Regions from separate parts of the Methylobacterium organophilum genome, predicted to be linked through region 2. Evidence: predicted binding sites of a transcription regulator. Region 2 holds the regulator's gene; the other holds the start of a gene.
What was found. The regulator PhoB, encoded in region 2, activates phosphate uptake and scavenging genes when phosphate is short. The targets are predictions, from matches to a motif close to TGTCATNNANCTGTCAT.
Positions count from the first base shown of each region.

Region 1: the regulator PhoB is predicted to act here: its motif matches at 6,497-6,513, upstream of MMB17_RS14680 (ceramide glucosyltransferase).

Region 1 covers NZ_CP092848.1:3,134,864-3,150,569, forward strand. Annotated here, with positions in the region: gene smpB (SsrA-binding protein SmpB) at 1-85, shown strand, start outside; gene MMB17_RS14655 (LabA-like NYN domain-containing protein) at 202-843, opposite strand; gene pyrE (orotate phosphoribosyltransferase) at 1,135-1,725, opposite strand; one part of gene prfB (peptide chain release factor 2) at 1,859-1,927, shown strand; one part of gene prfB (peptide chain release factor 2) at 1,929-2,987, shown strand; gene MMB17_RS14670 (glutamine amidotransferase-related protein) at 3,069-3,764, opposite strand; gene eat (ethanolamine permease) at 3,810-5,186, opposite strand; gene MMB17_RS14680 (ceramide glucosyltransferase) at 5,293-6,447, opposite strand; gene MMB17_RS14685 (histone deacetylase family protein) at 6,618-7,451, shown strand; gene MMB17_RS14690 (MarR family winged helix-turn-helix transcriptional regulator) at 7,472-8,071, opposite strand; gene MMB17_RS14695 (SGNH/GDSL hydrolase family protein) at 8,233-8,952, opposite strand; gene tsaA (tRNA (N6-threonylcarbamoyladenosine(37)-N6)-methyltransferase TrmO) at 8,949-9,449, opposite strand; gene MMB17_RS14705 (AMP nucleosidase) at 9,624-11,117, shown strand; gene MMB17_RS14710 (carbonic anhydrase) at 11,181-11,936, opposite strand; gene MMB17_RS14715 (PBP1A family penicillin-binding protein) at 12,330-14,804, opposite strand; gene MMB17_RS14720 (nucleotidyltransferase family protein) at 14,981-15,280, shown strand; gene MMB17_RS14725 (HepT-like ribonuclease domain-containing protein) at 15,280-15,609, shown strand; gene MMB17_RS14730 (HdeD family acid-resistance protein) at 15,619-15,706, opposite strand, start outside.
Region 2 covers NZ_CP092848.1:2,399,002-2,414,707, forward strand. Annotated here, with positions in the region: gene pstS (phosphate ABC transporter substrate-binding protein PstS) at 196-1,236, shown strand; gene pstC (phosphate ABC transporter permease subunit PstC) at 1,427-2,401, shown strand; gene pstA (phosphate ABC transporter permease PstA) at 2,418-3,317, shown strand; gene pstB (phosphate ABC transporter ATP-binding protein PstB) at 3,361-4,176, shown strand; gene phoU (phosphate signaling complex protein PhoU) at 4,232-4,948, shown strand; gene phoB (phosphate regulon transcriptional regulator PhoB) at 5,067-5,768, shown strand; gene MMB17_RS11090 (DMT family transporter) at 5,814-6,134, opposite strand; gene MMB17_RS11095 (GcrA family cell cycle regulator) at 6,327-6,875, opposite strand; gene MMB17_RS11100 (cell envelope integrity EipB family protein) at 7,323-8,189, shown strand; gene MMB17_RS11105 (MgtC/SapB family protein) at 8,196-8,672, opposite strand; gene MMB17_RS11110 (PepSY domain-containing protein) at 8,779-9,354, shown strand; gene MMB17_RS25245 (methylated-DNA--[protein]-cysteine S-methyltransferase) at 9,409-9,972, shown strand; gene MMB17_RS11120 (DNA polymerase IV) at 9,950-11,218, opposite strand; gene MMB17_RS11125 (cobalt-precorrin-6A reductase) at 11,277-12,056, shown strand; gene MMB17_RS11130 (DUF6165 family protein) at 12,056-14,119, shown strand; gene cobJ (precorrin-3B C(17)-methyltransferase) at 14,080-14,847, opposite strand; gene MMB17_RS11140 (precorrin-2 C(20)-methyltransferase) at 14,859-15,656, opposite strand; gene MMB17_RS11145 (precorrin-8X methylmutase) at 15,656-15,706, opposite strand, start outside.

The sequences.
Region 1 (15,706 bases), 740 kb from region 2:
CAAGCAGCTCCACGACAAGCGCGAGAGCGTGAAGCAGCGCGACTGGCAGCGCGACAAGGCGAGGCTCATGCGCGACAAAGGCTGAGCCGGCGTCGCTCCTCTTCGAGCACCCATAAAAAATCCCGGCGGCGCGGCCTTCCGAAGGCTCGCGGCGCCGGGATTGTCCGAGTGTCGCCTCGCGCCGGCGAGGCGGGATCGCCGTCAGCCTTCGCTGTCGCCGTCGCTGGCGGGACGGATGCCGTAGCGGCTCTCCAGGCCCGGATTGCTGCGGGGCGGCTGGTCGCGACGGGGAGTGTCGGAGGCGGCCCGCACCGGGCGCTCGCCGGGGTCGCGGCCGATGCGGCCGATCAGCTGGGACAGGTCCAGGAACTCGTCCGCCTGCCGCCGCAGGTCGTCCGCGATCATCGCGGGCTGAGTCTGGATGGTCGAGACGACGGTGACGCGCACGCCCTTGCGCTGGACCGCCTCCACCAGGGACCGGAAATCGCCGTCGCCGGAGAACAGGTAGATCTCGTCGAGATGCGGCGCCAACTCCAGAGCGTCGATCGCGAGCTCGATCTCCATATTGCCCTTCTTGCGCCGGCCGGTGGAGTCGCTGAACTCCTTCACCGGCTTGGTGACCACGCGGTAGCCGTTGTAGTCGAGCCAGTCGATCAGCGGGCGGATCGAGGAATATTCCTGGTCCTCGATCATGGCGGTATAATAGAAGGCCCGGATCAGATTGTACCGGCTCTGAAAATCCTTGAGTAATCGCTTGTAATCGATGTCGAAGCCGAGCGCCTTGGTGGTGGCATAGAGATTGGCGCCGTCGATAAAGATCGCAGTACGCTGCTTGTCGCTCATCAAATAGTCCATTCTGGAATGAAGGAACCGCGCCTGTCTGGCGCCGAGTCGGCGCCGGTGGGTATGGCTCGCGGGCGTTGCTGGGAAAGTTTTTGCTTCGTTGAAAATCGGAGTTACATTGACCGAAATCTTTTCCGAATGCGTTTGATGGTGTTCTCCAGCGCGATCGAGGGCGCGAGGACGTGCGAACGCGCTCGATCAATTTAAATTTGCATGATGAGAGATACCTCCCCTGTCAAGGGCGCCCCTCCCGCATTTCGAAGTCGTGATCGGGGAGGGTCGCCCGGCCCCTTACTTGGTGGGGATCGCCCGGCTTCCCGGCTTCACGGGCGGGATCGCGGCGAGTTCGGGCGGGATCGCGTCGGGAGCGTAGTCCGGGATGTCGAGGGTGACGAGGGAAAGGAGCGGCAGGCCGATCTCCCCGCGCCCGCCGGAGCGGTCGATCAGGCAGGCGGCCCCCACGATCTCACCGCCCTGTCCCTTGAGGGAGGCCAAGCATTCCCGCGCGGAGAGGCCGGTGGTGACGATGTCCTCGACGATCACCGCCCGGGTGCCCTGCGGGATCGAGAAGCCCCGGCGCAACTCGAACGGGCCGCCGGGATCGCGCTCGACGAAGATCGCCTTCGCCCCGAGATGGCGCGCGGTCTCGTAGCCCGGGACGATGCCGCCGATGGCCGGGGAGACCACGATGTCGATCTTGCCGAACCGCGCCGTGATCGTAGCGGCGAGAGCCTTGCACAGGCGCTCCGTGCGGGCGGGATCGGAGAAGATCGTCATCTTCTGCAGGAAGGTCGGCGAGCGCCGGCCCGAGCTGAGGATGAAGTGGCCCTGCAGCAGCGCGCCGGCGGAGCGGAATTCTTCGAGGACGGCTTCGGGGGTCATGCGCGGCTCCGGGCAGGAAAGATCGCCCCGCTTCTGGCAAGCCGGATGCCCCGGGGCAAGGGCGCGCCATTTACAGCCCGCCCCCCGCCCGGTATCACCCCCGCCCACACCGACAGATCGAGTTTCACACCAGATGCGCGCCGAGATCGAGCAGAGCTCGGATGCCGCCAAGCAGTCTATAGGGCTGCTGAGGAGGCATCTTTGACTGGGATACCGTCGATAAACGCCTCGCGGAGCTGAACGCCCGCTCCGAGGACCCCGACCTCTGGAACGATCCGGAGGCCGCGCAGAAGGTGATGCGCGAGCGCCAGCAGCTCGACGAATCCGTCTCCGCGATCCGGAAGCTGGAGCGGGACCTCGAGGATGCCGCCACCCTGATCGAGCTCGGCGAGATGGAGGGCGACGCGGCCTCCATCGCGGAGGGCGAGGCCGCCATCCGGGCCGTCGAGAAGGAGGCCGCGAGCCGCCAGGTCGAGACCCTGCTCTCGGGCGAGGCCGACGGCTTCGACACCTATCTCGAGGTCCATGCCGGCGCCGGCGGCACGGAGAGCCAGGACTGGGCCAACATGCTCCAGCGCATGTATGCCCGCTGGGCTGAGCGGCGGAAGTTCAAGGTCGAGATCGTCGAGATGACCGACGGCGAAGAGGCCGGGATCAAGGGCGCCACGCTCCTGATCAAGGGCCACAACGCCTATGGCTGGCTCAAGACCGAATCGGGCGTGCACCGCCTCGTGCGCATCTCGCCCTACGATTCCAACGCGCGCCGCCACACCAGCTTCGCCAGCGTCTGGGTCTATCCCGTCATCGACGACCGGATCGAGATCGAGATCAAGGAATCCGACTGCCGCATCGACACCTACCGGTCGTCGGGCGCGGGCGGCCAGCACGTCAACACGACCGACTCGGCGGTGCGCATCACGCACAACCCGACCGGCATCGTGGTGGCCTGTCAGCAGGAGCGCTCGCAGCACAAGAACCGGGCCACCGCCTGGAACATGCTGCGCGCCCGCCTCTACGAGCTGGAGCTGAAGAAGCGCGAGGAGAAAGCCAATGCCGAGGCCGCCGCCAAGACGGATATCGGCTGGGGCCACCAGATCCGAAGCTACGTGCTGCAGCCCTATCAGCTGGTGAAGGACCTGCGCACCGGCACGCAATCGACCGACCCGGACGAGGTGCTCGACGGCGACCTCGATCCCTTCATGGAAGCCTCCCTGGCGCAACGCGTCTATGGCGGCGGCGAGGCGGTCGAGGACATCGACTGATCGTCATGGAAACGCCCGCGGGGATTGTCGCCCGCGGGCGTTTCCTTGTCACGGTCCCGACGTGCGGGGCCGTCTTCGCGCTCAATCCTCGGCCAGGAACTGGCGGATCCAGCCGCCGACGCGCTGCGAATCGTGCGGCGCCTCGAGGGAGGTGAGGGCACGGCGGACGAAATCCGGGTCCTGTTCGGCAGCCGGGTGGCCGTCCGTCAGCGCCCGGGCGTAGTCCGGCGCGAATTCCGGATGACACTGGAAGGAGAGAGCGGCGCGGTCGGAATAGGCGAGGGCGCCGTAGGGGGTGAAGGCCGAGCCGGCGATCACCCGGGCGGCCGGCGGCAGGCGCACCACCTGATCCTGATGGCTCACCGGCACGGCGATCCGCTCGGCCTCGTCCATGAAGGGCAGGCGCTCGGCGACCGTGTAGCTGTGCAGCCCGAGGCCCCAGCCCCGGTCGCTCTTCTCGACATGGCCGCCGAAGGCCTGGGCCAGCGCCTGATGCCCGAAGCAGATGCCGACGAGCTTCTGGCGCGGATCGAGACCGCGCAGGAAGCCGAGCAGGTCGACGATCCAGGGATCGGGATCGTAGACCCCCGCCGGCGAGCCGGTGATCATGTAGCCGTCGAAGGCGGCGGGATCCTCCGGCAGCCCTTCCGCCTGCACATCGATCAGGCGGTAATCGTGCCCGCCGCCCACGAGATCCGCGGTCATGCGGCCGTAGCTCGGGAAACGGCCGGCAAGGCGCTTGGGCGGATGGCCCGTCTCCAGGATGGCGATCTTCATGGGTGGATCTCGGCGCGACGGGAGCAGGAGGCTCCGCGCCGGGATCTAGAGAGCGGGGTCGAACTGTGAAAGCGCCCCCGGGGTGGCCGGCCGTGCGAGCAGGCGATGGCCGATCAGCGCCAAGATCATGACGCCCGCGAAGAGCGCGAAGATGAGCAGGTTGTAGATCACGAGCGCCACGAAGCAGAGGCAGGCGAGCCCCAGCGCGAGGCCCGGCGCCAGGGGAAAGAGCGGCGCGCGGTAGGGCCGCGGCAGATCGGGCGCGCTCCTGCGCAGCTTGAACAGGGACGCCATGCTGACGATGTACATCGTCAGTGCCCCGAACACCGACATCGTGACGATGCTGGCGGTGAGCGACTGCCCGGCGATGCTGACGAGGTTGTCGTTGTAGATCGCGGCGATGCCGACGACCCCGCCCGCGAGCGTCGCCCAATGCGGCGTCTGAAAGCGCGGATGCAGCCGGGCGAAGAGGGCGGGCAGGAAACCGGCCCGGGCCAGGGCGAAGATCTGGCGCCCGTAGCCCATGATGATGCCGTGGAAGGAGGCGACGAGGCCGAACAGGCCGAGCCAGACCAGCATGTGCAGCCAGCCGCTCGATTCGCCTACCACCCGCTTCATGGCCTGGGGCAGCGGGTCGTTCAGGTCGGACAGGCTCTTCCAGTCGCCGGCGCTGCCCGCGAACAGCATCACCCCGAAGGCGAGCGCCGTCAGCGTGAGCACGCCGGAGATGTAGGCGATGGGGATCGTGCGCTTGGGATCCTTGGCCTCCTCCGCCGCCATCGCCACCCCCTCGATGGCGAGGAAGAACCAGATGGCGAAGGGGATCGCCGCGAAGATGCCGCCCACCGCCGGCCAGCCGAAGGTGTCGGACCCGGCCCAGCCCCCGGCGGCGAAGTTCTGCAGGCTGAAGGCGGGGGCGACGACCCCCATGAAGACCAGCAATTCACCGACCGCCAGGAGGGTGACGAACAACTCGAAGGTCGCCGCGATCTGCACGCCGACGATGTTGAGCCCCATGAAGACGAGATAGGCGCCGAGCGCCGCATGCTTCGGGTCCAGGGCCGGGAACTGCACGTTCAGATAGGCGCCGATGGCGAGCGCAATGGCGGGCGGGGCGAACACGAATTCGATCAGCGTCGCGAAACCCGCGATGCAGCCGCCGACCGGGCCGAAGGCCTTCAGGGCGTAGGCGAAGGGGCCGCCCGCCTGCGGGATCGCGGTGGTGAGCTCGGTGAAGCTGAAGATGAAGGCCACGTACATCGCCGCGACGACGGCGGTGGTGATGAGGAAGCCGAGGGTGCCGGCCTGCGCCCAGCCGTAGCTCCAGCCGAAATACTCGCCGGAAATGACGAGGCCGACGGCGATGCCCCAAAGGTGGAAGGCGTTGAGGCTCTTGTCGAGCTTCGTTTCCGGACTGCCCATGCCAGATGCTCCGCGGCCCGCGTGCAGGAAGGCACGCGCGCTCCCCTCAGGCAAGAGCTTTGCCGATTTGGGACAGCCGAACACGCGCTGCCCCGAAAAATCATCCTCAGCCCGTCGGGCGCAGGCGGGGCGCGGCGTCCTTCGGGCGGATCTCCATGGCATTGCCGCGCCAGACCACGGCGCTCTGGAGCCAAGCGCTCGCCCAGATGCCCGGCAACATCAGGTCGCGCACGAGGAAGGCGGCGATCAGGCGGGGCGAGCGGTGCCAGCCGGCGCGGCGGGCGAGCGCGTATTCCGCCCCGTACCAGAGGGCGCCGAGGGCGAAGCAGCCGGCGGCCGCCTCGAACGTGCCGGCCAGGGCCGCCCCGAGGGTGAGCGGCAAAGCCGCGCCGATGCCGATCTCGGGGGCGAAGAAGAGCGGGAAGGTGACCCGGCGCAGGCGCGCCCAGCGCACCTGCCGCCCCCAGACCTCGGCGAGGCTGCGCCGGCCGAGCGGCTGCTCGAAGGGCGCGGCGACGAGGTGGACCCGCTTGCCCGCGGCCCGCACCAGCTTGGTCGCGGCCGCATCCTCCGCGATCTCGGCGTTGAGCGCCCGGATGCCGCCCCGGGCCTCCAGGAACGGCTTGTGCCAGAGCATGCTCTTGCCCTGGGCGAAGCCGAGGCCCAGCGCCTCCCCGGCATATTGCCAGCGGGCCTGGAGCGTATTGAGGAAGGCGCACTCGATCTCGGCGGGAAAGCCGTCCGGCCGCGAGCCGACCGGCGTCGAGCAGACGAGGCCCGTATCCGGCCGCCAGGCCGCCTGGAGGCGCTGCAGGTAGTCGGGCGGCATCATCACGTTGGAATCGGCCAGCACCACCCAGTCGTGCCGGGCCGCATCCCAGCCCCGCACGCAATTGTTGAGCTTCGGATTGTCGCCGAGGCGTTCGTCGCCGACGATCAAGCGGGACGCGACATGCGGATGCGCCTGCATGAGGCGGTGCAGCAGCGGAACGATCGGGTCGCTCCCATCGGCCACGCAGAAGATGATCTCGTAATCGGGATAGTCGAGGGTGAAGCCGCGGCTCAGCATCTCCTCGCTGAAGGCCTCGATCCCCCGCACCGGCCTGACGAGGCTGACCGGGGCGCCCGCCGGAAAGGCGGAGACGCGGCGCTGCCGCCCGATGCGGCACGCCGCCACCGCGACGCTCGCGAGGTTGACGAGGACGAGGAGCGCGCACAGCGTGAGGGCGATGACGGTGCCGTCCCCGAACGTCTCCGCCATATCCCGTGCGCCTCCGTGCCGATGTCCGGCACCGCCTAGCCGACGCAGCATTTCAGGCGTGTGACACGCTGTCCGGCAGCCGTTTCTGCCCTTCGAGCCGAGCCTTGCCCCCGCCGATCGTCTTCCACGAGGCCTACGGGGCCACCCTGCCCGAGGGCCATCGCTTTCCCATGCGCAAATACGGGCGCCTGGCGCAGGTTCTCCGGGAGCGCGGGCTCGCGCCGAACGGCTTCGCGCGGCCGGAACCGGCGGACCGCGCGCTTCTCTGCGGCGCCCATGATGCGGCCTATGTCGATGCCGTTCTGGCTTTGGCCGTGCCGCGGGCGATCGAGAAGGAGATCGGCCTGCCGGTGACGGAGAGCGTCGCCGACCGCTCCCGGGCCTCGTCCGGCGGCACCCTGCTCGCGGCCCGCCTCGCCCTGGGAGAAGGGCTCGCCGGGAGCACGGCGGGGGGCAGCCATCACGCGCGGCGAGAGAGCGGGGCGGGCTTCTGCATTTTCAACGACGTGGCCGTCGCCGCACGGGCGCTGCGCTGGGCCGGCACGATCCGACGCGCCCTGGTGATCGATCTCGACGTGCATCAGGGCGACGGCACCGCCGATTGCCTGCACGACGATCCCGACCTGTTCACCTTCTCCATGCATTGCGAACGCAATTATCCGTCGCGCAAGATACCGGGCGATCTCGATGTCGGGCTGGCGGACGGGCTCGGGGACGACGCCTATCTCGCGGCACTGTCCGCGCATCTGCCGCGTCTCGTCGATGCGCTCTCCCCCGACCTCGTCTTCTACAATGCCGGTGTCGACCCGCACGCGGCGGACCGCCTGGGGCGGCTGACGCTGACCGACGACGGACTGCGCGCCCGTGACACCCTGGTCCTGCAGGCCGTCCGCAGCCGGGGCGTGCCCCTCGTCGCCGTCATCGGCGGGGGCTACGACAATGACGTGGACGCCCTCGCCGCCCGCCACGCCATCGTGTTCGAGACGATGGCCGGCTTCGCCTGATCCTCAGGGCTTTCGCCGGGTCACTCGCCCTCGATCGGCCGAGCGCCCTTCGCCGGCCGCTTGCTCTCCCGCGGCGGCATCTCCTTCGCCGGGTGGCCGGCCCGCGAGGGCGGGATCGGCACCGGCTTGGAGAACGCGCCCATATTGCGCGCGAGCCGCCCGAGCAGCCCCACGAGCTGGGTGATCTCGTGGGCGCTGAGCACTTCGAGGAAATTGCGCTCGCGGGCCCGGGCGACGCTGGTCATCCGCTCGTGCAGCTCGGCCCCCTCCCGCGACAGGGCGAGCAGCCGGACCCGGGCATCCCGTTCATCGCCGCGGACCAGAATCAGCCCGCTCTCCTCGAGCCAGGCCACGCTGCGGCTGACCACGCCCTTGTCGAGGCCGGTCGCCATGCAAACGCGCTGGGCACTGATCCAGGGCTCGGAGGCGAGGGTCCGCAATAGACGCCAGTCGGTGATGCCAATGCCGAAATTCCGACGATAGAAGCTCGATCCATCCGCCGTCAGCGTGTTGGACAGAGTCGTCAGCAAAGCAGGAACGTAGACGTCGTTGTCGAGGAGACTCTCGCTGTTGAGGAAATCCCCGATTCCTAGATCCTCGTCGCGATTCTTGCGGGTCATCTGCCCCATCAATTTGCCCCGTCAAGTTCCAGAACGGCGAAGCACTTCCCTATAAAAAAAAATCAAGGTTAAGATCCTCCGAAAATGGCATCCGATGGCAAAGGCGTCGCAGCCCCGAGGTTTCGCCTGACGATACCGAAGGTACTTCCTGTTATTCTGCATTAACGCACGTTAGTGCTTGGACCATTCTCCCCCGCGCCACAGAGAAGGGGGGCGAGCGCGGCCTGCACAGGCCTAAAACGTGCAAGATGCAGTCCATCGCGCAATGCACCTTTTAGTGCAAAGCCGCTGTCCCCATCCCGCAAGGCCGCGAACGGATCGGCGTAAAGGCAGCCGAGGCGCTCGCAGGCCTCGCGGATGACGCGCGAGTAAGGACCGACGGCGGAGGCCTCGAGCCGATCGCCGACGGACCGGCCGATGGGCGGCACCGCCGTGACCACGACGCGGGGGGTCGCCTGCCGGAGCAGGAGCACGATCCTGGAGACCGCCTCCCCGAACGCCCGGGCACTCGCCTCCGAATTCGGCTTGTGCTTGCGGTTGAGATCGTTGCTGCCGATCGTGAGGATCGCCGCGCCGGGCTTGGGGTCGAGCTTCAGCTGCGGCAGCAGCCGGGCATAGGCCTCCGCGGTCGCGCCGCCGGTCCCCGCATTGACAATCTCCGCCCCGCAGAGCGGACCGGAGGGGTTGTGCATCTCGGCCTGGGAATCCCCGGCGATCAGGATGTAGCCGGGCTTGGCCTCGTCCAGTTGCGCCTGCACCGAGACGAGCCGCAATTGACCGTAGAGCTGCGCATTGAACTCCGGCTTGCTCAGCCACCAGCCGAGCGCCGCGCCGCCCGCAGCGAGACAGAGCGCGATCCCCGCGAGAACGAGGCGCCTCATGCCCGGGACGCCTTGCCCGAACGGTCGACCTGCGCCTGCGGGCGGCAATCGGTCGAGACGTAATAGGGCTTGATATCGAGGAGCGGGGTGCCGTCGAGGCAGTCGAGCCCGCGCACCCGCACCTCGCCCCCCTCGATGGAGAGGCGCTCGACCACGGCCATGGCGATGGGGTTGGGCCGGGCCGGCGAGCGCAGGGAGAAGGTGCCGCGGCCCGCCTCCGCGTGGCGCGGCTGCTGGATCACGAGGTCGCGCACCGCGCGATCCATCCAGTAGAGCACCACCAGATGGCTCGCGCCCTCGACGTTCTGGAGCGCGGGCACGAAAAGCGGATCGACCACCAGGGTGCAGACCGCGTCCGACTGGGTGCCGTTCTTCGGGCATTCCGCCCGCAGTGCCCAGGGCGTGCGGATGCGGCCGACGAAATAGACTCCCGCGTCGAAGCGATCGGGCAGCACGATGCCAACCTCGCCGGCACGCCTGCCGAAATCCTCGCTCATCGCTCGCTTCTCCCGGCCTTGCCCTTGCGTGTCGTGCCAACGCGGTCGGCCGGATGTCGTCGATCCGTGGCGGCGTCACAAGGGACGGTCTCTCGAAAGGATCGCCCGCCGGGATCGGTCGCCAGGCCCGCTGCGCCGGTGTAGAGCGCGGGAAACGAGGGCAGGGGTTTCGCGATGGGCATCGACGAGTTGCGGCCGATGGAGGCGATCGCCGACGCGGAGACGGCGGTGGATCGGCTCGAAACCCTGTTCGACGGCGCGACCCGCTCCCTCTGCGCGGCCTTGGAGCGCTATCTCCAGGGGGGGCCGCCCCCCGATGCCGCCGAGCGCCTGCGCTTCCGCTATCCCGAACTGCGCCTGACCTATCATCCCGACAAGCCGATGCCTCGGCTGAACCGAGCCACGGCGAAGCTCCAGGCACCGGGCATCTATGCCACGACGGTGACGCAGCCCGCCCATTTCCGCGGCTATCTTCTGGAGCAGCTCAAGCCTCTGCTGCACGATTACGAAGCAAGCCTGGAGGTGGGGCTGAGCGCTCAGGAGATCCCGTATCCCTACGTGATCGAGCCGGGCGCCGACCTGACCCGGGGTGGCACCACGACGGCGGACCTCGCCGCCTTCTTCCCGACGCCGCGCCTCTCCGTGGTGGGCGACGAGATCGCCGACGGGCTTTGGCTGGAGCACCCGGACGAGCCGCGCCCGCTCGCCCTGTTCGACGGCGTGCGCACCGACTACTCCCTGCGCCGCCTCGTGCATTACACGGGCTCGGATTGGCGCGAGATCCAGCCCTGGATCCTGCTCACCAACTATCACCGCTACGTGGACGGCTTCGTGCGCCACGGCCTCGAACGGCTGGCCTCGGGCGAGGAAGGCTTCGAGCGGCTGGTCCTGCCCGGCGGGATCAGCGTGACCCGGGCGGAGGCCGCCTCCGCCGATCCGGCAGCGCTGATCGCGGCCTCGCCTTGGCACCGGTTCCAGATGCCGGCCTACCACCTCGTGGCGAAGGGACCGGACGGGGCAGCGCGGGGCACGACGCTGGTCAATATCGGCGTCGGCCCTTCCAACGCGAAGACCATCACCGACCATCTCGCGGTTCTGCGGCCGCATTGCTGGCTGATGGTCGGCCATTGCGGCGGCCTGCGCCAGTCGCAGACCATCGGCGACTACGTGCTCGCCCACGGCTACCTGCGCCGCGACCGCATCCTCGACGACCTCGTGCCCCCGGAAATCCCGGTGCCGGCCTTGGCCGAGGTGCAGATCGCCCTGCAGAACGCCGCCGCCTCCGTGACCGGCGAGCGGGCCGAGGCCCTGAAGCGCCGCCTGCGCACGGGCACGGTCGTGACCTACGACGACCGCAATTGGGAGCTGCGCTTCAGCCAGGAGCGGCGGCGGATCAACCTGTCCCGCGCCATCGCCGTCGACATGGAGAGCGGCACCATCGCCGCGCAGGGCTACCGTCTGCGGGTCCCCTACGGCACGCTGCTCTGCGTCTCCGACAAGCCGCTGCACGGCGAGATCAAGCTGCCGGGGGCGGCCAATGCCTTCTACGAGCGGGCGGTGGCCGAGCACCTGCTGATCGGCCTCGCCGCCCTGGACAATCTGCGCGCCGACCGGGCCGGGCTGCATTCGAGGAAATTGCGGAGCTTCGACGAGCCGCCGTTCCGGTAGGGCGCGTCATCGTGAGCCGGATAGGGCCAGCCCAAGGCCGTACCCGGCTCATCAGAGTCAGCTTCACTCGCCCAGGAGGACGAAGCGACGGTTCGTGCTCTGAACCGGCCGCGCATTCATCGGGTAGAGAGATTTGAACCTGTCGATATCCGCCTGCGCGACCTGGATCGGATTGACGCAGACCATCCAGTCGACCACCTCGTTGCAGGGCGGCGTCGTCAACGATCCCTCATAAATCCAATGTGCGAGGGAATCGGGAAGGAAGGACTTCGGGTCGATCCCGTCTCCGGAGGCCTCGCCTGCGATCTGCCTGGGCATGGCTGCCGCGAGCTTCGCGAAGGCAGGATGGACCTTCCCGGCCTCCATGAAGACCCCCAGTACGCCGAAACCACCGCTGGTCTTGTTCTTGTGCACGAAGTGCACCTCCATCGCGTAGCTCTTGTGCCCGACAAGATGCTCGCTTGGCGTATGGAAGTGATACTGGACCAATTCGTAGGTCTCGCCGCCAGCCATAAGCGTGCTGCCCGCGGGTAGGTTGACCTGGATCGTGTGGCCGTTGTTGACAATCGTCCCACCGGCGTTCTTCCAATCGACCGCGACCGGAGGCAGATCGGCTTTGGTCGCTGTCGTGATGTCGATCGGCGATTGCTGTGTTCCAACCGCGCAGACCTTGTTATCGGGACTGAGAGACGCCCAATGATCTGCGGCCGCCTCTCCTTCATAGCCCCAATGCAGCGCTTCGGCCGTGAAGCCCGCCGTCGGGCAGAGCGGACAGGCCCCCAGCGCGGACAGGGCCTTGAGAAACGTACGCCGCTCCATCGCCGACATCTCCGCAAGTCTCTAGAAGCGGCTCCATCTCACCACGCTGATCTGATGACAAGGAAAATCTTTTAACAAATCTCGACATACAACTAGATGAAATTCTTGCGATATTTTATACAACTCAACATCGTCAATAAAGCTCGAACCTTTCTTGGAAACAACGCCAAGGCTTGCCTCACGCCAAGCGTTGCGGCCAGACGCGCCCAAACCGGCGTTACGATGCGGTTGTGGGCGCCTTCCATCGCGGCTGAGGCTGCTTCGCCCTCGCGCGCGTGTCAGCCGCGTGTCAGCGCTGAGGTCGAGTCTCGCTCGGCCAAGCCGCTCCACCGGATTGCTGACGTCTCATCCCGCGATGAGGGTGGGGCATTATCCAGACTGGCCGGAACGTCCCTACCGCTCCCGGCTCCACAGTCCCGCCCGCTCCGCCCGTGCCTGGTCTTCCGCCTCGACCAAGTCCGGCGGCGCGTCGTCGCTCGCGCGGGCGCCGCCGGCGCCGATGATGAGGGCGGAGAGATCCTCGCCGTCGATCTGGCAGCGCTGCCCGACGCTCGCCGGGTCGCCACCGCAGGCGACCTCGCGGCGGCGCAGGTAGCGGGCGAGCTGGCGGGCGAGCGCGCCGCCCTCGCCCGAGACGCCGAGGAGCCGCACCCGCTGCCCGCGGATCGCGAGCGTCCCGGTGTCGATCACCTCCGGCACGCCGCGCAGATCGCCGCCCGCCGGCGCGGCGGCCATCGGCGTCGTCGAGATCTCGCCGGGCGGTAGGGGAACCGCCGCCGGCTGGGCTGCCGGCGCGCGGGCGAGGGCGGGCGCCGGCCGCTTGCGGCCGCGCAGAGCCTTGTGGCTGCGCTCGATGAAGTCGTGGAAGATCCGGGCCGGGATGTCGCCGCCCGTGACCTTGTTCATCGGGGCATTGTCGTCGTTGCCGACCCAGATCCCGACGATCATGTCCGGCGTCAGCCCGACGAACCAGGCATCGCGGTAGTCCTGACTGGTGCCGGTCTTGCCGCCGATGGGCGGGCCGGAGACGCGGGCCGCCTTGCCCGTCCCGAAATCCACCACCGCCTGGAGCGAGTCGAGCAGCATCGTCTGCTCCTCGCGGCCGAGCGCCCCGGTCGAAGGCGGCTCGCCGTGGAGATAGAGCGGCTTCGGGGCGTTCCCCCGGATCACGTGGATCGAATAGGGCTCGACCGGCAGTGCGCCGTTGAGCACGCCGGCATAGGCGCGGGTCATTTCCAGCAGCGTCACGTCGGCGGAGCCGAGCGCCAGGCTCGGTACGTTCGGCAGGTCCGACTGCACGCCGAGCCGGCGCGCGGCCGCGATCACCGCCGGGATGCCGACCTCCTCGCCGAGTTGGGCAGCGATCGTGTTGACGGAGAGCGCGAAGGCGTTGCGCAGGGGCAAGGCCCCGCGGAAGCGGTTGTTGGCGTTCTGCGGCTCCCATTCGCCGATCTGGGTCGGCCGGTCGACCAGCACGCTCTCGGGCGAATATCCCTTCTCGTAGGCGGCGAGATAGACGAACAGCTTGAACAGGGAGCCGGCCTGCCGCTTGGCCTGCACCGCGCGGTTGAACTGGCTGTCCTCGTAGTCGCGGCCTCCGACCATGGCGAGGATCGCCCCGTCCTTGGAGAGGGCGACGAGCGCCCCCTGGCCAACCTTCTTCTTCGCACCCTCCGTATCGAGACGGCGGGCGAGCACCCCCTCGGCGAGGCTCTGCAAGTCGAGGTTGAGGGTGGTGCGCACGGTGACGTCGCCGGCATCGCCCGCGAGCCGCTTCACGTCGCCGGCCACCAGGTCGAGAAAGTAATTGGTGCCCGGCGGCGTCTCCGGCGGCGTACGCAGCACGAGCTTTTCCCCCCGCGCCTTGTCGGCCTGCGGCTGGGTGATGGCCCCGGTCTCGACCATGGCCTGGAGCACGAGGTCGGCCCGCTCCTTGGCGCCGCCGAAATTGCGCGTCGGTGCGAGCTGGGAGGGCGCGCGCACGAGGCCCGCGAGCATCGCCGCCTCCGGCAGGGTGAGCGCCTTGGCGCCATGCCCGAAATAGCGCCGCGCCGCCGCGTCGATGCCGTAGGCGCCGGCCCCGAAATAGGCGGTGTTGAGGTAGCCGAGCAGGATATCCTCCTTGGACATCGTGCTCTCGAGCCGTAGGGCGAGGAGCGCCTCCTGGAGCTTGCGGCGGAGCGTCTTCTCCTGGCTGAGCGAGGTCAGCCGGGCATATTGCTGCGTGATGGTGGAGCCGCCTTCGCGCACGCCACCGCCGGTCGCGTTGCGCCAGGCCGCGCGGGCAAGCCCGCGCAGGTCGATGCCCCAGTGGCTGTAGAAGCGCCGGTCCTCGATGGCGGTGATGGCCTGGGCGAGATGGGGCGGCATCTCGGCCGCCGTCAGCTTCTCACCGCGGAAGGCGCCGCGGGTGGCGAAAGGCCGGCCGTCATCGGCCTCCACGGTCATCGCCCGTTGCCCCGCCTCCGGCACCACGCCGCCGAGCGGCGGCAGGGTGGCAAAGGCCTGTAGGATCACGAAAAAGAGGATCAGGACCGGCAGCGCGACGAGGGCGAGCAGCGCCGCGAACCAAGGATATCGGCGGATCCGCGCCCAGGACAGGCCCTGCGGCGTCGCTCCGGATGGGCTGGCCCGGATCGCGGAGACGTTCTGCGCTCCCGCCCCCCTCGGCCTTCCTCCGGCCAGAGGCGCCCGGCGCGCGGCCGCCCGTCCCCGCTGCCACAGGGTCCGTCCGGCGCTGTCCGCGAGCCGGCCGAGCTGCTTTGCCAGCAGGCCCGCAGCCCGGGCCGCTTCGCGGGCGGCCGCACGCGTATCGCCTTCGTCCCGCAGGCCACCACCGGGTCGCCCATCCGAACCACGCGGAGCCAATCGAACCTCGCCCTCACGCCCGGAAATCGGGCATCCACGGTTGTAAGATTAGCCCGGAGCGTGTGGGCCGCGCTATGCGCCGTGGCGATGGAGGGCGCCGGCCACCGCGGCGGTGGCCTCGGGGACACAGGCGCGTCCCTGTGGCGCCGGAGGAGTCGACAGGCTAGATTTCATCCATGCGTCGCCAGGAAGCCATTTCGCGCCTGAAAGCCGTCGAGCCCGATATGCGGGCACTCGGGATCGGCCGCCTGTTCCTTTTCGGCTCCGTAGCCCGGGACGAGGCGACACCGACTTCGGACATCGACATCTTTGTGGAGCCGGCCGCATCCGAGTTCTACACGCTCGCGAACTACGTGGGCGCTTACGAGCGCCTGCGCATGGCATTCCCGGATCGCGAGATCGGCTACAGCACCTGGGACGGGCTTTCGAAGCATATCAGGCCGGAGGTCGAGCGCGAAGCAGTCCGGATCTTCTGATGGGAGCGAGCGGCAACCCACTGCTTCGCCTGCATCACATTCGGGACGAGATCGCCGCGCTTCGATCGGCAACCGACGGAATTTCTTACGAAACCTTCCACGCGTCCTATGTGCTGCGCAGAACCACGGAGCACGCGATTCTCATCGTCTCGAAGGCGGTACGCACCCTACCGGCCGACCTTCTCGAGCGACATCCAGGCCCCCGATGGAACGATATCAAGGGCATCGGCAACATTCTGCGGCACGACTATTTCGCCGTCGATGCTCGGGTGCTGTGGAACATTCTGGCGGAGCACCTGCCCGCACTGGCCCGGTCATCGACGCGATGATCGCCGATCTCACGCAGCAGAACGGTTCTTCGATGTGAGAGCGGCCGGTCCGGCCACATGTCGCCCCCGCAGCGAGATCCCGAGGATCAGCAGCAGG
Region 2 (15,706 bases):
GGGCATCCTGGCAGGGTTCCTTCCCCGGCTCCGTGATCTCGGGCAGGGCGTTGTCACGTCCTTGTCATGTCATCGTCATATGCGCGGTGCGTCGGGTGATTACCGCAGCGCAGGCCGTGAGGTACGCGCAGGGTCCGCCTCAGCAGCGGGCCGGCGTCCCGCGCCCCCGGTGCCCGACACGACACGGAGATGCACGTGAAACCCTTCGCTTACGCGCTGGCCCTCGGTCTCGCGACCGCTCAGCTCGCCTTCCCCGCCCTGGCCGCCGATATCACCGGCGCCGGCGCGACCTTCCCCTTCCCGGTCTATTCCAAGTGGGCCGAGGCCTACCGCAAGGAGACCGGCACGGGCCTGAACTACCAGTCGATCGGTTCCGGCGGCGGCATCAAGCAGATCCAGGCCAAGACGGTCGATTTCGGCGCCACCGACGCCCCGCTGAAGGGCGCGCAGCTCGAGAAGGACGGCCTCGTCCAGTTCCCGACCGTGATGGGCGGCGTGGTCCCGGTGGTGAACATCGCCGGCCTGGAGCCGGGCAAGCTGAAGCTCAACGGTGAGCTGCTCGCCGACATCTACGCCGGCAAGATCGCCAAGTGGTCCGACCCGAAGATCGCCAAGCTGAACGAGGGCGTGAAGCTCCCCGACGCGCCGATCACCCCGGTCTACCGCTCCGACGCCTCCGGCACGACCAACATCTTCACGACCTACCTCTCCGGCGTCTCCGAGAGCTGGAAGAAGGAATACGGCGCGGCCACCACGATCAGCTGGCCGGTGGGTCAGGGCGGCAAGGGCAACGAGGGCGTCACCGCCACCGTCAAGCAGGTCCCGAACGCCATCGGCTACGTCGAGTCGGCCTATGCCAAGCAGAACAAGCTTGGCTACGCCCTCCTCGAGAACAAGGCCGGCAAGTTCCCGCAGCCCGACGACAAGGCGTTCCAGGCCGCCGCCGCCAGCGCCGACTGGAAGGCCGCCCCGGGCTTCGGCATCTCCCTGACCAACCAGGCCGGCGAGGGCGCGTGGCCGATCACCGCCGCGACCTTCATCCTGGTCTACAAGGAGCCCGCCGACGCGGCCAAGACCGCTGACGTGCTCAAGTTCTTCGACTGGGCCTACAAGAACGGCGACAAGCTCGCGACCGAGCTCGACTACGTGCCGCTGCCCGACAACGTCGTCGCCCAGATCCACGAGGAGTGGAAGACCATCAAGGGCAAGGACGGCAAGCCCGTCTTCGGGATGTAATCCCCTCGGCCTTCCCCCGCTCCGGCGGGGGAAGGCTTTTTCAGGATCGGGCGTGCCGAGCACCCGGCCGTCGACGATCTTAAAGACCAGTTCCGCCTTTCCCCAGATGGGGTGAGGGAAGACGACGGGACCCGCTCGCGCCCGCGGCTTCGGCGCGCTAAACGCCACCCCTTCGACAGAGCATGAGCGGATGACCGCGTTGACCCAAGAGATCGCCCTGGCGCGCAGCGAGCGAGCGGCCCGGACCGTTCCGAGCCGGAGCCTCGACAGCCTGTTCCGCGCCTGCGCCTACGGCGCGGCCCTCCTCGTCCTCCTCGTTCTGGTCGGTATCATCGGCTCGATCGTCTGGGGCGCCTGGCCGGCCTTCAGCGAGTTCGGGCCCGGCTTCGTCACCTCCAGCGCCTGGAATGTCGGCACCGAGCAGTTCGGCGCCCTGGTCGCCGTGATAGGCACCCTGGTCTCGGCCCTGATCGCCCTGGTGATCGGCGTGCCCCTCTCCCTGGCCATCGCCATCTACCTGACGCAGCTCGCCCCCGGCTGGGCGCGCAAGCCGGTCGCCATGGTGATCGAGCTGCTCGCCGCCGTGCCGAGCATCATCTACGGCATGTGGGGCCTGTTCGTGTTCGCGCCTCTCTTCGCCCATTACGTGCAGATGCCGGTCTCGAACCTCGTCGAGGGCCTGCCGATCGTCGGCACGCTGCTCTATTCCCGGGTGCCCTCCGGCGTCGGCGTGCTCACCGCGGGCATCATCCTCGCGATCATGATCGTGCCCTTCGTGGCCTCGATCACCCGCGACATGCTCGACCAGATCCCGACCGTGCTGCGCGAGAGCGCCTTCGGCATCGGCTGCACGACCTGGGAGGTGGTGCGCCACGTGCTGGTGCCGCAGGCCTCCGTCTCGATCATCGGCGCCGTCATGCTCGGCCTCGGCCGCGCCCTCGGCGAGACCATGGCGGTCACCTTCGTGATCGGCAACGCGAACCGGCTCTCCGCCTCGATCTTCGATCCGGGCTCCACCATCGCCTCGCGCATCGCCAACGAGTTCAACGAGGCGGACGGCCTGCAGCTCAACGCCCTGATGGCCCTCGGCTGCATCCTGTTCGTCATCACCTTCTTCGTCCTCATCGTCGCCCGCTACCTGACGCGGCGCGTGAAGGCCGCGTGAGCCGGGAGCGCTCTCCATGGACGCCACCAATCCCTACGCCTCGGCCGAGGCCGCTTCCGTCCCCCGCGGCTCCCGCGTCCGGCCGAGCCGGCGGGTCGCCGACCGGCTGCTGCGCACCTCCTGCACCCTGGCCACGGCCATTGGCGCCGTGGTGCTCGGCTCGATCCTGATCATGCTGATCTGGAAGGGGCTCGAGGGCTTCTCGCTCTCGCTCCTGACGCACCCGACGCCGGGCCCCGGCACCGAGGGCGGCGGCATCGCCAACGCGATCCTCGGCAGCCTGATCCTGACGACGATCGGCATCGCGGTCGCCACCCCCGTCGGCGTGATGGCGGGCACCTACCTCGCCGAGTATGGCCGGAACTCGCAGCTCGCCAACGTGATCCGCTTCCTCAACGACATCCTGCTCTCGGCGCCCTCGATCCTGATCGGCCTGTTCGTCTACACCCTGATGGTGCGGCCGATGGGCTCCTATTCCGGCTGGGCCGGCGGCGTGGCCCTGGCGATCATCGCGACGCCGGTGATCGTGCGCACCACCGAGGACATGCTGCGCCTCGTTCCGGGCTCGCTGCGCGAGGCCGGCGCCGCCCTCGGCGCGCCGATGTCCAAGGTCATCACCAGCGTGACCTGGCGCGCAGCCTCCGCGGGCATCGTCACCGGCGTGATCCTGGCGCTCGCCCGCATCGCCGGCGAGACCGCGCCGCTGCTGTTCACGGCGCTCAACAACAACAACTGGTTCCGGGCCGACCTGATGGGCGGCGTCGCGAACCTGCCGGTGATGATCTACCAGTTCGCGCTCTCGCCCTACGGCAACTGGCAAAGCCTCGCCTGGGCCGGCGCGCTGCTCATCACCGTCACCATCCTCGCGCTGTCGATCACCGCGCGCTTCGTCGTCAAGGACCAGCGGGCGCGCTGAGCCGCGCGCGCCCCCGAGCCTATCCAGTCAAGGACGAGCCTCCATGAGCGTCTCCCCCGCCCTCCGCAGCCAGATGAACAACCGCGCGCCCGCCGACGACAAGGCGCCGATCCGCATCGCCGTGAAGGACCTGAACTTCTATTACGGCCAGTTCCACGGCCTGAAGGGCATCAACCTCAACTTCCACGACCGGCAGGTCACGGCGCTGATCGGCCCTTCCGGCTGCGGGAAGTCGACCCTGCTGCGCACCTTCAACCGCATCTACAGCCTCTACCCCGAGCAGCGGGCCGAGGGGCAGATCCTGGTCGACGGCCAGAAAATCCTCGATCCGAAGGTCGACCTGAACGAACTGCGGGCCCGTATCGGCATGGTGTTCCAGAAGCCGACGCCCTTCCCGATGTCGATCTACGACAACGTCGCCTTCGGCCTGCGCCTCTACGAGAAGCTGCCCAAATCCGAACTCGACGGTCGCGTCGAGGACGCCCTGCGCAAGTCCGCCCTCTGGGAGGAGGTCAAGGACAAGCTCAAGCAGTCCGGCATGGGTCTCTCCGGCGGCCAGCAGCAGCGCCTCTGCATCGCCCGCTCCGTGGCCCAGCGTCCGGAGGTGATCCTGTTCGACGAGCCCACCTCGGCCCTCGACCCGATCTCCACCGGCCGCATCGAGGAGCTGATCGACCAGCTGCGCAACGAATTCACGATCGTGATCGTGACGCACAACATGCAGCAGGCCGCCCGCATCTCGCAGTTCACGGCGTTCATGTATCTCGGCGAGCTGATCGAGTTCGGCCCGACGACGAAGATCTTCATGAACCCCGACAAACGTCAGACCCAGGACTACATCACCGGCCGCTTCGGCTGAGACGAGATCCTTCCGCCGGGGCCGCGCGGAGCGGCCCGATCCTGGAGTCCAACAGATGTCAGAACATATCGTCAGCTCCTACGACCAGGATCTCGAGGACCTGCGCCGGGCCATCTCGGAGATGGGCGGCGTCGCCGAGAAGATGATGACCGACGCGACCGAGGCGCTGGTGCGCCGGGATACGGCGCTGGCCCAGGCCGTCATCACCGCCGACAAGCGGCTCGACACGCTCCAGCGTGAGATCGAGGAGCGCTCGGTGCTCCTCATCGCCCGCCGCCAGCCCCTGGCCATCGACCTGCGCGAGACCATCTCGGGCATCCGCGTCGCCGGCGATCTAGAGCGTATCGGCGACCTCGCCAAGAACATCGCCAAGCGGGTCGTCGCCATCGGCGACCAGACCCAGCCGCAGAAGATCGTGCTGGGCGTCCAGCACATGAGCGACCTCGTCCAAGAGCAGCTCAAGGACGTGCTCGACGCCTACGGCACCCGGGACGTCTCGGCCGCCCACGACGTGTGGCAGCGCGACAGCGCGATCGATGCGCTCTACAACTCGCTGTTCCGGGAACTCCTGACCTACATGATGGAGGATCCGCGCAACATCTCGTTCTGCACGCATCTCCTGTTCTGCGCCAAGAACGTCGAGCGCATCGGCGACCACACCACCAACATCGCCGAGACCATCGAGTATCTCGTCACCGGCGAGACCCCGGCCGGCGAGCGCCCGAAGAACGACGCCTCGAACTACGCCACCGTTCAGCCCGGCGCCGCCTGACCCTTCCTGTCGCGAGCCGCCGCCCGCATCCGTCGGGCGGCGGCTCCAGTCTTTGTACAGTCCGCTTCCCGACGTGCACCGGCCTCCGCCTCGTTGGGACGCGTTCCAAGAGGCACCCATGACGAGCGCCCGGATCCTGATCGTCGAGGACGAGGAAGCCCTCACCACGCTCCTGCGCTACAACCTCGAGGCCGAGGGCTTCGCCGTCGACCACGCCGCGCGGGGCGACGAGGCGGACCTGCTGCTGCGCGAGCAGATCCCCGACCTGATCCTGCTCGACTGGATGCTGCCGGGCCTGTCGGGCATCGAGCTGTGCCGCCGCATCCGCGCCCGCCGCGAGACCGAACGCTTGCCGGTGATCATGCTCACCGCCCGGGGGGAGGAGGGCGACCGGGTGCGCGGCCTCTCCACCGGGGCGGACGACTACATCGTCAAGCCCTTCTCGGTGCCGGAGCTGCTGGCGCGGGTGCGGGCGCTGCTGCGCCGGGCCAAGCCCGCCCATCTTGCCGACACGCTGGTGGCCGGCGACATCGAGCTCGACCGGGTGAGCCACCGCATCCGCCGCCAGGGCCGCGAGATCCATCTCGGGCCGACCGAGTTCAAGCTGCTCGAATACCTGATGCAGAGCCCCGGCCGGGTCTTTTCCCGGGAACAGCTCCTCGACGGGGTCTGGGGCCACGACGTCTATATCGACGAGCGCACCGTCGACGTGCATGTCGGCCGCCTGCGCAAGGCCATCAATCGTCCGCGCCAGACCGACCCGATCCGCACCGTGCGCGGATCGGGCTATTCCTTCGACGAGATGTTCGCGGGCGGCTGAGGGGTTTTTCGCGAGAGCGGTGGGGCGTTTCGAGCGCCCGCCGGCTCACGCGTCCGAGGACAGCTTCATCATCACGAGGCCGCTGACGATGAGCAGGGCGGCGATGACCCGCGGGGCATTCGCCGGCTCGCCGAGCACGAGGATGCCGACGAGGAAGGCGCCCACCGCGCCGATGCCTGTCCAGACCGTATAGGCCGTGCCGAGGGGCAGGCTGCGCATCGCGATCGAGAGAAGCACCACGCTCGCGACCATCGCGACCAGGGTGACGAGGGCCGGCACCGGCTTCGTGAAGCCCGCGGATTGCTTCATCGTGAAGGCCCAGACGACCTCCAGGATCCCGGCGGCGAACAGAATGAACCAGGCCATGGTCCGGCTCTCCTTGAGAAGGCCGGGCCGTCCCGGACATCCTGCCCCGATGCGGGTGAGGTCGTTGCCTCGCGGGAAACCTTAGTGCGCCCTATCCGAAAGGCGAGGCTTGCCGGGTGCAAGGCGGCACCCCGAAACGAAAAGGCGGGCCGGAGCCCGCCTGTCAGCCGCCTGTGCCCGGTCGGGCGCGCGTCAGCGGAAGCCCGCCACGCGACGGTCGCGCTTGCGCTCGGCCGCCGGCTGGTAGGCGATCTGGGCGTGCTGCGTGCAATAGGGTAGGCCGGTGATCGAACGGGCACCGCAGAAGCGGAATTCCGGCGAGGTCGGGTCGCCCATCGGCCAGCGGCACATGGATTCCCGCAGTTCCATGATGGTGACGCGCTGGGACACCGCGATCACCGCGGGCTCGGGCGCCGCCGGGGGCGGAACGATCGGGAAGTCCGGGGCCGGGCGATGGGTCACGATGGCCGGCGGCTCGGGCAGGACCACCTCCTCCACCACGGCGGCGATGGGCAGGGCCTCCTCGCTCTCCGCGCCGGACTTCTTGCGGGGGGCGGCCTGGGTGGGGCCCGTAGGCTTCACCCGGCCGGCGAGGCCGAGGCGATGCACCTTGCCGATCACGGCATTGCGCGAGATCCCGCCGATCTGCGAGGCGATCTGGCTGGCGCTCAGACCATCCTCCCACAGCCGACGCAGAAGCTCGACGCGCTCGTCCGTCCAGCTCGGAACCGCCTCGCTCATGGCCCCTCCACGTCGTCTCGTTCCCGCGGCCGGTGCCCGCGCCGCCTCGCCCGGTGGTGCCGGCGGCCGGGCAGTCCGAACCTGTCGGTGATGCCCGCCGGGTCTCCCCCCGGCGATGAAGCGGAGCCTACAGGAGCCCGTGAGGCCGGTGCAAGAGTCGAGCGGCCCCGCCGTCCTGTTTCCACCGCCAATGCCGTGATGCAGCCTCATCTCCGGGAAATGCTAGTATTAGTTGTAAATATCGAGAATATGCTCTTCAGATAGAAAGTCTTTTGATCCCCGTCGTTTGGCCAGCTTGCCGGGTCGGTCGGGGCTCGTCCGCGGCGCGCCCCGTGCGCCTGCCGGGATTGCGAGCGCTCGCATTGCCCGGCGCCGACGATTGCCTATGTTGGGCGCGACCGAGCCCGGGCCTGCCCGGGTTTGCCGGACAGCCTCGGGAACGCCCGCATGCGCCTTGCCCCGCTCTGCCTGCTCCTCACGGTGAACGCCGCCCTGGCGGCGCCTCCCGGACAGACCGCACCGCCCGCCGGCGAGCCGCCAGTGCGGCTCGCCAACCACAAGGCGGTCTACGACCTGTCGCTGGCCGGCAGTTCCGGTACCCGCGCGGTGGAGAGCGCCCGCGGGCGCATCGTGCTCGATTTCTCCGGCGATGCCTGTCGGGGCTACACGATGCAGACGCGGCAGGTGACGATGCTCTCCTCCAGCGAGAGCGGCGACCGCACCTCGGACCTGCGCAACACCACCTACGAGAGCGGCGAGGGCGACAGCTTCCGCTTCAAGACCGTGACGATCCTCAACGGCGTGCCGACGCCCGCGGTGGACGGCACCGCCGACCGCTCGGCCGAAGGCATGAAGGTGAAGCTCAAGGAGCCCAAGCGCGACCAGTTCGGCGCCTCGGGCGAGGTGCTGTTCCCGAGCCGCCATATGCGGCGCCTCGTCGAGGCGGCGCGGGCCGGGGAGACCACCCTCGGCGTGAAGGTGTTCGACGGCTCCGACGACGGCCGCAAGGTCTACGACACCCTGGCGGTGATCGGCCGGCCCTCGGCCCAGCCGGCCGCGGCCAAGGCCGACCGGGACAAGCCCCTGCGCGAGGGCCCGCTCGCCAGCATGCGGCGCTGGCCCGTGACGCTGAGCTACTTCACCCCGGGGGAGGGGGAGCGCACCCCCGTCTACACCCTGACCTTCGACCTCTACGAGAACGGCGTCAGCGGCGCCCTGCATCTCGATTACGGCGACTTCTCCATCGACGGCGACCTGAAGAGCATCGAGCTCACCAAGGCCGATCCCAAGGCCGAGGGCGAGTGCGGGCGGTAAGGGCGCTCAATCCGGCCGATCGTGGTGGCGCGGCGTCAGGCCCGCCTTGTCGAGCAGCGTGAGCAGCAGGTGGATCCCCGCGGCGAACGCCATGGCGGCCGCGAGCAGGCGGAACTGCGCCGCGCCGGCCACGATGCCGGCCGAGGCCGAGAACCAGACGCTCGCCGCCGTGGTGAGGTTCTTCACGTCGCTTTTCGCCACGAAGATCGTGCCGGCGGCGATGAAGCCGATCGCCTGGGCGAGGCCCTGGATCACCCGCAGCGGGTCGGCGTCGCCCCCCTGCGCGCGCACCTGGGTATAGAGGCTCAGCGCCGAGGTGGTGATCAGCGCGGCGCTGAGGGCGACGAGGGCGTGGGTTCGGATGCCTGCATCCTTGCCCCGCCATTCCCGCTCCAGTCCGAGCAGCAGGCCGCAGAGGGTCGCCGCGCCCAAACGGACCAGGATCGCGCCGAGACTCAGGGTATCCGCATCGAGTGAGTTCACGTCGGCAAAGGGCTCCCCGACGACGCGCCGCGCCACTGCCCATGAAACGGAAATTCCGCGACGACGTTTCCACGACCCAACACGCAACCGGATCGAGGAGGCGACGATGATGAAGCGATTGACCCTGGCGACCGCCGTTCTGGCCCTGAGCACTGGCCTCGCGGCCGCGGCGGAGCAGCCCGCCGGCGACCGGCCCGCGACGACCGGCGCCACCCAGACCGGCAAGGACCTCAAGGAATTCCAGGCCGCGGCCCTTGCCAAGACCAGCCTCGCCCAGGCGCTGACCACCGCCGAGAGCCAGGGCGACAAGGGCCGCGCCATCGAAGCCGATTTCGAGCGCGCGGACGGCAAGAACCCGGCCCATTACGCGATCAAGGTCGTTTATCCGGACGGCAAGCTCGTCGAGTACGGGATCGATGCCGACACGGGCAAACTCTACAAGACCGAGAACCAGCCGATCGAGCGCTACTTCACCCGGCTGAAGCCCGCCGATTTCCAGAAGGCCTCGACCTCGCTCAAGGACGCCCTTGCCATCGCCGAGAAGCAGGCCGGCGGCGGCAAGGCCTACGAGGCGGAGGTGAAGCGGGACGGCTCGGCGGTGCGCTACGACATCTCCGTGGCCCTCGCCGACACCACCCGCGAGATCAAGGTCGGGCCGGACGGCAAGATCGTCGGCGATTGACCGCCGGCAGGACAACCGCCACTCCGGGGGTACGCCCCCGGAGTGGATCCCCCGATGACCGCAGAGCTGCGCCTCCTGAGCTTCGAGGGTCCCGGGCCGATCGGCCCGGTCCACGCCGTCCATGACGGGGCACGGCTCCTCGCCCTCGATTTCGGCGCGCCCGATGCGCGGCTGACGCGGCTCCTCCAGCGCCGCTTCGGAGCGGCGGTGTCGCTGCGCGCAGGGGGCGACGCCCTCGGCCTCCGCGCCGGCCTGCAGGCCTATTTCGATGGGGAGCTCGCGGCCCTCGACCGGATCCCGATCGATGGCGGCGGCTCGCCCTTCCAGAAGCGGGTCTGGGCGGCCCTGCGGGAGATCCCGGCCGGGCAGACCCGCAGCTACGGCGCTCTCGCCGCCCGTCTCGGCCTGCCGGGCGCGGCCCGGGCGGTGGGGCTCGCCAACGGGCAGAACCCGATCAGCCTCGTCGTGCCCTGCCACCGGGTGATCGGCGCCAACGGCACGCTGACCGGCTATGGCGGCGGGATCGCGCGCAAGCGCTGGCTGCTCGCCCACGAGGCCGCCCATCGGCCCGCGCTCCCGCTCTTCGCCGCGTCCCTCAGCCCCGTTCCGCCGGCCTGAAGCCGAGGCCCCGCTGCACGGCCGCGGCGCCGAAGCGTTCGCGGACCTTGTCGAGGGCCGCCTCCCGCCGCGCCACGGCGGCGACGCTGCTGTCGACGAGGTCGCCCCGGTCGGCATGGATCGCGGCGCAGAGATCGCCCCCGCCGATGCCGATCAGCCGGAAGCGGGTGCCGTCGCAGGCCTCGCGCAGCATCGGCTCCCCCTCCCGGAAGAGGCGATCGGCGAGCTGCGTCGGGCTGAGGCCGCCGCGGGTGCGGGTGCGCAGGCGGAAGGACTCGTCCTTCAGCTTCAGGGTCACGCTGCCGGCGGCGAGGCCCGCTTTCTTGAGCCGGCCCGAGACCTTCTCGCAGAGCCGCCACAGGATCGGCCGCAACTCCGCGAAATCGGCGATGTCGGCAGAGAAGGTCGTCTCGGCGGAGACGGTCTTGGCCTCCCGGCTCGTCTTCACCGGGCGGCCGTCGCGACCCTCGGCCAGGGCGATCAGGCGCTCCGCCTCCCGCCCCAGGGCGGCGTGAAGCCGCTTCGGATCGGCGCGGGCGATGTCGCCGACCCGGCGGATGCCCAGGCTCGCCAGCCGCTCCTGCGCCGCACCGCCGATGCCCGGCAGGATGCCCACCGGCCGGTCGGCGAGGAAGTCCCGCGCCTCCTCCGGGGCGATGATCGAGAAGCCCCGCGGCTTGTCGAGGTCGCTCGCGATCTTGGCCAGGAACTTGTTGGCCGAGAGCCCGACCGAGACCGTGATGCCGATCTCCCGCTCCACCCGTGCGGCGAACCGGGCCAGGGTCACGGCCGGGGACGCCCCGTGCAGCCGCGCGGTGCCCGAGAGGTCGAGGAAGGCCTCGTCGATCGAGACCGGCTCCACGGCGGGGGTCAGGTCGAGCATCATCGCCCGCACCGCGCGGCCGACCTTGGCGTATTTCTCCATGTCCGGCCGCAGCACCACCGCCTGCGGGCAGAGCTTGAGCGCCTTGAACATCGGCATGGCCGAGCGCACGCCGTCGATCCGCGCGAGGTAGCAGGCGGTGGCGACCACGCCGCGCTTGCCCCCGCCGATGATCAGCGGCCGGTCCCGCAAGGCGGGGTCGTCGCGCTTCTCGATGGTGGCGTAGAAGGCGTCGCAATCGATATGCGCGATCGCGAGTCGGTCGCGGGCGGGATGGTGCAGGAGCCGCGGCGAGCCGCAGGCACGGCAGCGCTGCGCGCCGGCCGGCTGTTCCGTCAGGCAATCGCGGCAGAACGGGAACAAGGCTCGATCCTCGCCACGGCCGTGCTATCGCGGGGCCGTCGGCGCAACAGGTGTACGAATGGGGAACGGACAGGACAAGGCGGGGCGAGGCGCGCATCCCCAGCGCATCCTGATCCTCGGCGGCACCACCGAGGCGAGCACCCTGGCTGCCGGCCTCGCGCCGCTCGCGGCGCATTTCGCGCCGACTCTGTCGCTCGCCGGCCGCACGGCCCGGCCCCGGCCCCTGCCGGTGCCCACCCGCATCGGCGGGTTCGGTGGGGCGCAGGGGCTCGCCGAGTATCTCCTCGCCGAGGGGATCGGGCAGGTGGTCGATGCGACCCATCCCTTCGCCGCGCGGATCTCCCGCAACGCCGCGGAGGCCTGCGCGGCGGCGGGCGTGCCCCTGCTGGCGATCCGGAGGCCGGCCTGGGACAGGCAGCCGGAAGACGACTGGACCGAGGTGGACGACATGGCCGGGGCCGCCGCGGCGCTGGGCGAGACGCCGCGAAACGTCTTCCTCACCATCGGGCGGCAGGAGGTCTCGGCCTTTCTTGCTGCGCCGCAGCATCGTTATTTTGTGCGCAGCATCGAGCCCGCCGGGGTGGCCTTGCCGCAGTTGCACGCGATCGCGGCCCGCGGGCCCTTCGACCGGGCGGCGGAGACGCGCTTCCTGCGCGAGGCCGGCATCGCGGTGATGGTCACCAAGAATTCGGGGGGCGCGGCCACCTACGCCAAGATCGAGGCGGCGCGCGATCTCGGGCTGCCCGTGGTGGTGGTGCGACGGCCCCCCGTGCCGGCGGTGCCGTGGGTGGCGGATGCGCAGGCTGCTCTGGAGCGGCTGCGGCAGGGAATCGGGTGATGACGGCCTATCGGGACATCAAGGATCTCTACCTCGCCGGGCAGACGGCCGAGGCCGGGCGGCTGGTCGAGGCGCATCGGCAGGCGCTGGGCTCCGACGGCGCCGGCTGCACCCTCGCGGGCGTGGTGATGATGGCGCTCGGCCGGCCGGAGGCCGCCGTGCCCTGGCTCGATGCCGCCGCCCGCCACGAGCCCGCCTCGCCCCAGGTCTGGAGCAACCTGAGCGCGGCGCTGGAAGGCTGCGGCCTGCTGGCCGAGGCGCGGGCGAGCCTCGCCCGGGCGGTCTCCCTGGAAGAGGCGGAGGAGCCCGGCTGGCTCGGCTACGCCCGCACCGCCCTGCGGCTCGGCGGCCTCTCCGATGCCCTCGGCTACCTGACCCGGGCCTTGCATCGCGATTCCGAGGATCTCGACGCCCTCGCCCTGCTCGGCCTCGTCCTGCACCGGCTCGGGCGCTGGGAGGACGCCCTCGCCGCCTACGACCAGGTCGTCACCCTGCGCGCCGACGATGCGGAGACCTGGCTGAACCGGGGCGTGCTGCTGCACGAGGCCGGCCGCGTCGAGGCGGCGCTCGCGAGCTACGACGCGGCCCTGGCCCTCAATGCACAGCGCGCCGATGCCTGGTCGAACCGTGCCAAGGCCCTGTGCGACCTGCACCGGCTGGAGGAAGCGGTCGCGGCCTTCACGCAGGCCCTCGCCCTGCGGCCGGAAGACCCCGTGCTGCTCGTCGACCGCGGGATGTGCCGCCTGCTCGCCGGGGACTATGCCGCGGGCTTCGCCGATTACGAGGCGCGTCTCCAGGGGGCCGAGCCGCCGCGGCCCTCCGGCTGCCCGACTTGGCAGGGGGAAGACCTCGCCGGCAAGCGCCTGCTCGTGAGCGCGGAACAGGGCTTCGGCGACACCTTCCAGTTCGTCCGCTTCCTGTCGGCGCTCGCGGCGCAGGGCGCCCGCGTCACTTTCCAGGTGCCGGTAACCCTGCATCCGCTGCTCGCGCCGCTCACGGAGCACTGTACCCTGGTCGGGGAAGGGGAGGGCGAGGGTCCCTACGACTACCACGTCTCCCTCCTCAGCCTGCCGCACCGGCTCGGCCTCCGGGCCGGGAGCCTGGGGGCGGCGCCCTATCTGCGCGTCGGCGTGGAAGGAATCGCCCGCTGGGCCGGGGTGATCGGGGAGCGGGGCTTCCGGGTCGGCATCGCCTGGCAGGGCAATCCGCAGTTCCGGCACGACAGCCGGCGCTCGATCCCGCTCGCGCATTTCCTCACCCTCGCCGGCCTGCCCGGCGTGCGGCTCATCAGCCTGCAGCGCGGGCCGGGCCTCGACCAGCTCAAGGCGGTGCCGGCGAGCCTCGTCGAGCGCCTGCCCGAGCCCCTGGACACGGAGGGAGCCTTCCTCGACACCGCCGCGGTGCTGATGAGCCTCGACCTCGTCGTGACCTCGGATTCGGCCGTCGCCCATCTCGCCGGGGCCCTGGGCCGCCCGGTCTGGCTGGCCCTCAGCCACGTGCCGGACTGGCGCTGGCTGCTCACCGGCGAGGACTGCCCCTGGTATCCGAGCCTGCGCCTGTTCCGGCAGGAGCGGCCGGGGGATTGGGCGAGCGTCTTCGCCGCGATCCATGCGGCGCTCGCCCGCCGGGCGGCCGGCATCGTCTCCGGGCCGGTCTCCCTGCCGATGGTGCCCTGTTCCCTGGGCGAGCTGATCGACAAGATCAGCATCCTCCAGATCAAGTCCGAGCGGATCCACGACCCGGACAAGCTCCGCTATGTCCGCGACGAGCTGAAGCTCCTGACCGCGACGCCGGCCTTCGAGACGGCCTCCACGGAGACGCGCGCCGTCCTCGAGCTGCTCAGGGACGTGAACGGCGCCCTCTGGCAGGTCGAGGACGAGCTCCGGTCCCGCGAGGCGGAGGGCCGCTTCGATGCGGATTTCGTCGAGGCCGCCCGCTCCGTCTACCGCCTCAACGACCGCCGCGCGGCGCTGAAGCGGCGCATCGACGTGGCGGCGGGCTCGCTCCTGCGGGAGCAGAAGAGCTACGCGCTGCCCGACCCGGCCACGCTGCGCAGCGTGTAGACGAAGGGCAATCCCTCGCTGCGGGGGATCAGGCGGGTGCCGGTCGCCCCGATGATGACCATGGTCGCCATGTCGGCAGGGGCGGTGCGGGCTTCATCCAGCGTCAGCACCCGCAAAGCCTCGTCCGGCCGGGTCACGGCGCGGGCGAGGATCACGGGGGTGTCGGCCGGGCGCAGGCCGGCGGCGAGCTCCAAGGCCTTGCCGAGCTGCCAGGGCCGCGCCTTCGAGATCGGGTTGTAGAGCGCCACCACGAGATCGGCCCGCAAAACCGCTTCGAGGCGGGCGAGGATCGTCTCCCAGGGCTTGAGGTTGTCGGAGAGCGAGAGCGCGCAGAAATCGCCGCCGAGCGGCGCCCCGAGGCGGGCGGCTGCGGCGAGCATGGCGGTGATGCCGGGCTCGACCCGGATCGGCAGGTCGCGCCAGGCGGGCTCGCCGTTCTCCACCGCCTCGAACACCGCCGCGGCCATGGCGAAGACGCCGGGATCCCCGCCCGAGACCACCGCGACCCGCCGGCCGGAGGCCGCGAGTTCGAGGGCGTGGCGTGCGCGGTCGACCTCGACGCGGTTGTCGGTGGCGTGGCGCGTCAGCCCCGGCCGCTCCGGGACGCGGGCGACATAGGGGATGTAGCCGATCAGGTCCTGCGCCTGATCGAGGGCGTCCTGCGCGGCAAGCGTCAGCAGGCGCGGATCGCCCGGCCCGAGGCCGACGATGGTGAGCGAACCGGTCATGGGCGCGAAACTCAGGGGCGCCGGCCTTCGCCGGGCACCAGCACCATCGAGAAATAGGGGGCGGAATCGTCCGCCTTCTCGGCGAGCGGGACGATGGTCTCCCCCGCCATGGTGCCGCGCTCGACATAGATCGCGCGGGCGAGCAGGCCCGCCTCCGCCAGGGCGGCGCGGACCTTCGGCAGGTGGCGGCCGAGCTTCATGATCACCGCGGCGTCGGTGCCCCGGAGCTGCGCGGCGAGCGCCTCCGGCGACAGGGTCGCCGGCAGCACGGTGAGCACGTCGTCGCCCCAGGTGATCGGGGTGTTGGCCCGCGTCCAGCAGCCGGACATGCCGGTGACGCCGGGGATCACCTCGACGGGGAAACGGTCCTTGAGCCGCCGCCACAGATGCATGAACGAGCCGTAGAAGAAGGGGTCGCCCTCCGACAGGATCGCCACGTCGCGGCCGGCGCCGAGATGGTCGGCGAGCTTGCCCGCGGCGTCGTCGTAGAAGGCGGCCAGCGCGGAGACGTAGTCCGCGTGGTCCGGCGGAAGCTCGGTCGTGTAGGGATAGACCAGGGGGAATTCCCGGGCCGGATCGCGCACCAGGGCGTCGGCGATGGTGCGGGCGTTGCCGCGCTTGCCCTTCTTGCAGAAGTGCACGAGCAGCGGCGCCCGCTCCAGCACCCGAAGGGCCTTCAGGGTGAGGTAGTCGGGATCGCCCGGCCCCATGCCGACGCCGTAGAGCGTCCCGGTCCGGGCGAGGAGCGGGGCGGCTCCGCCCGCATCGGCCTCGCTCAAGACCGGCTCGAAGCGCTCGCTCGCCTCCATCACTCGACCTCGCTCGCGAGCGCGTTGACGGCGGCGGCCGCCATGGCGCT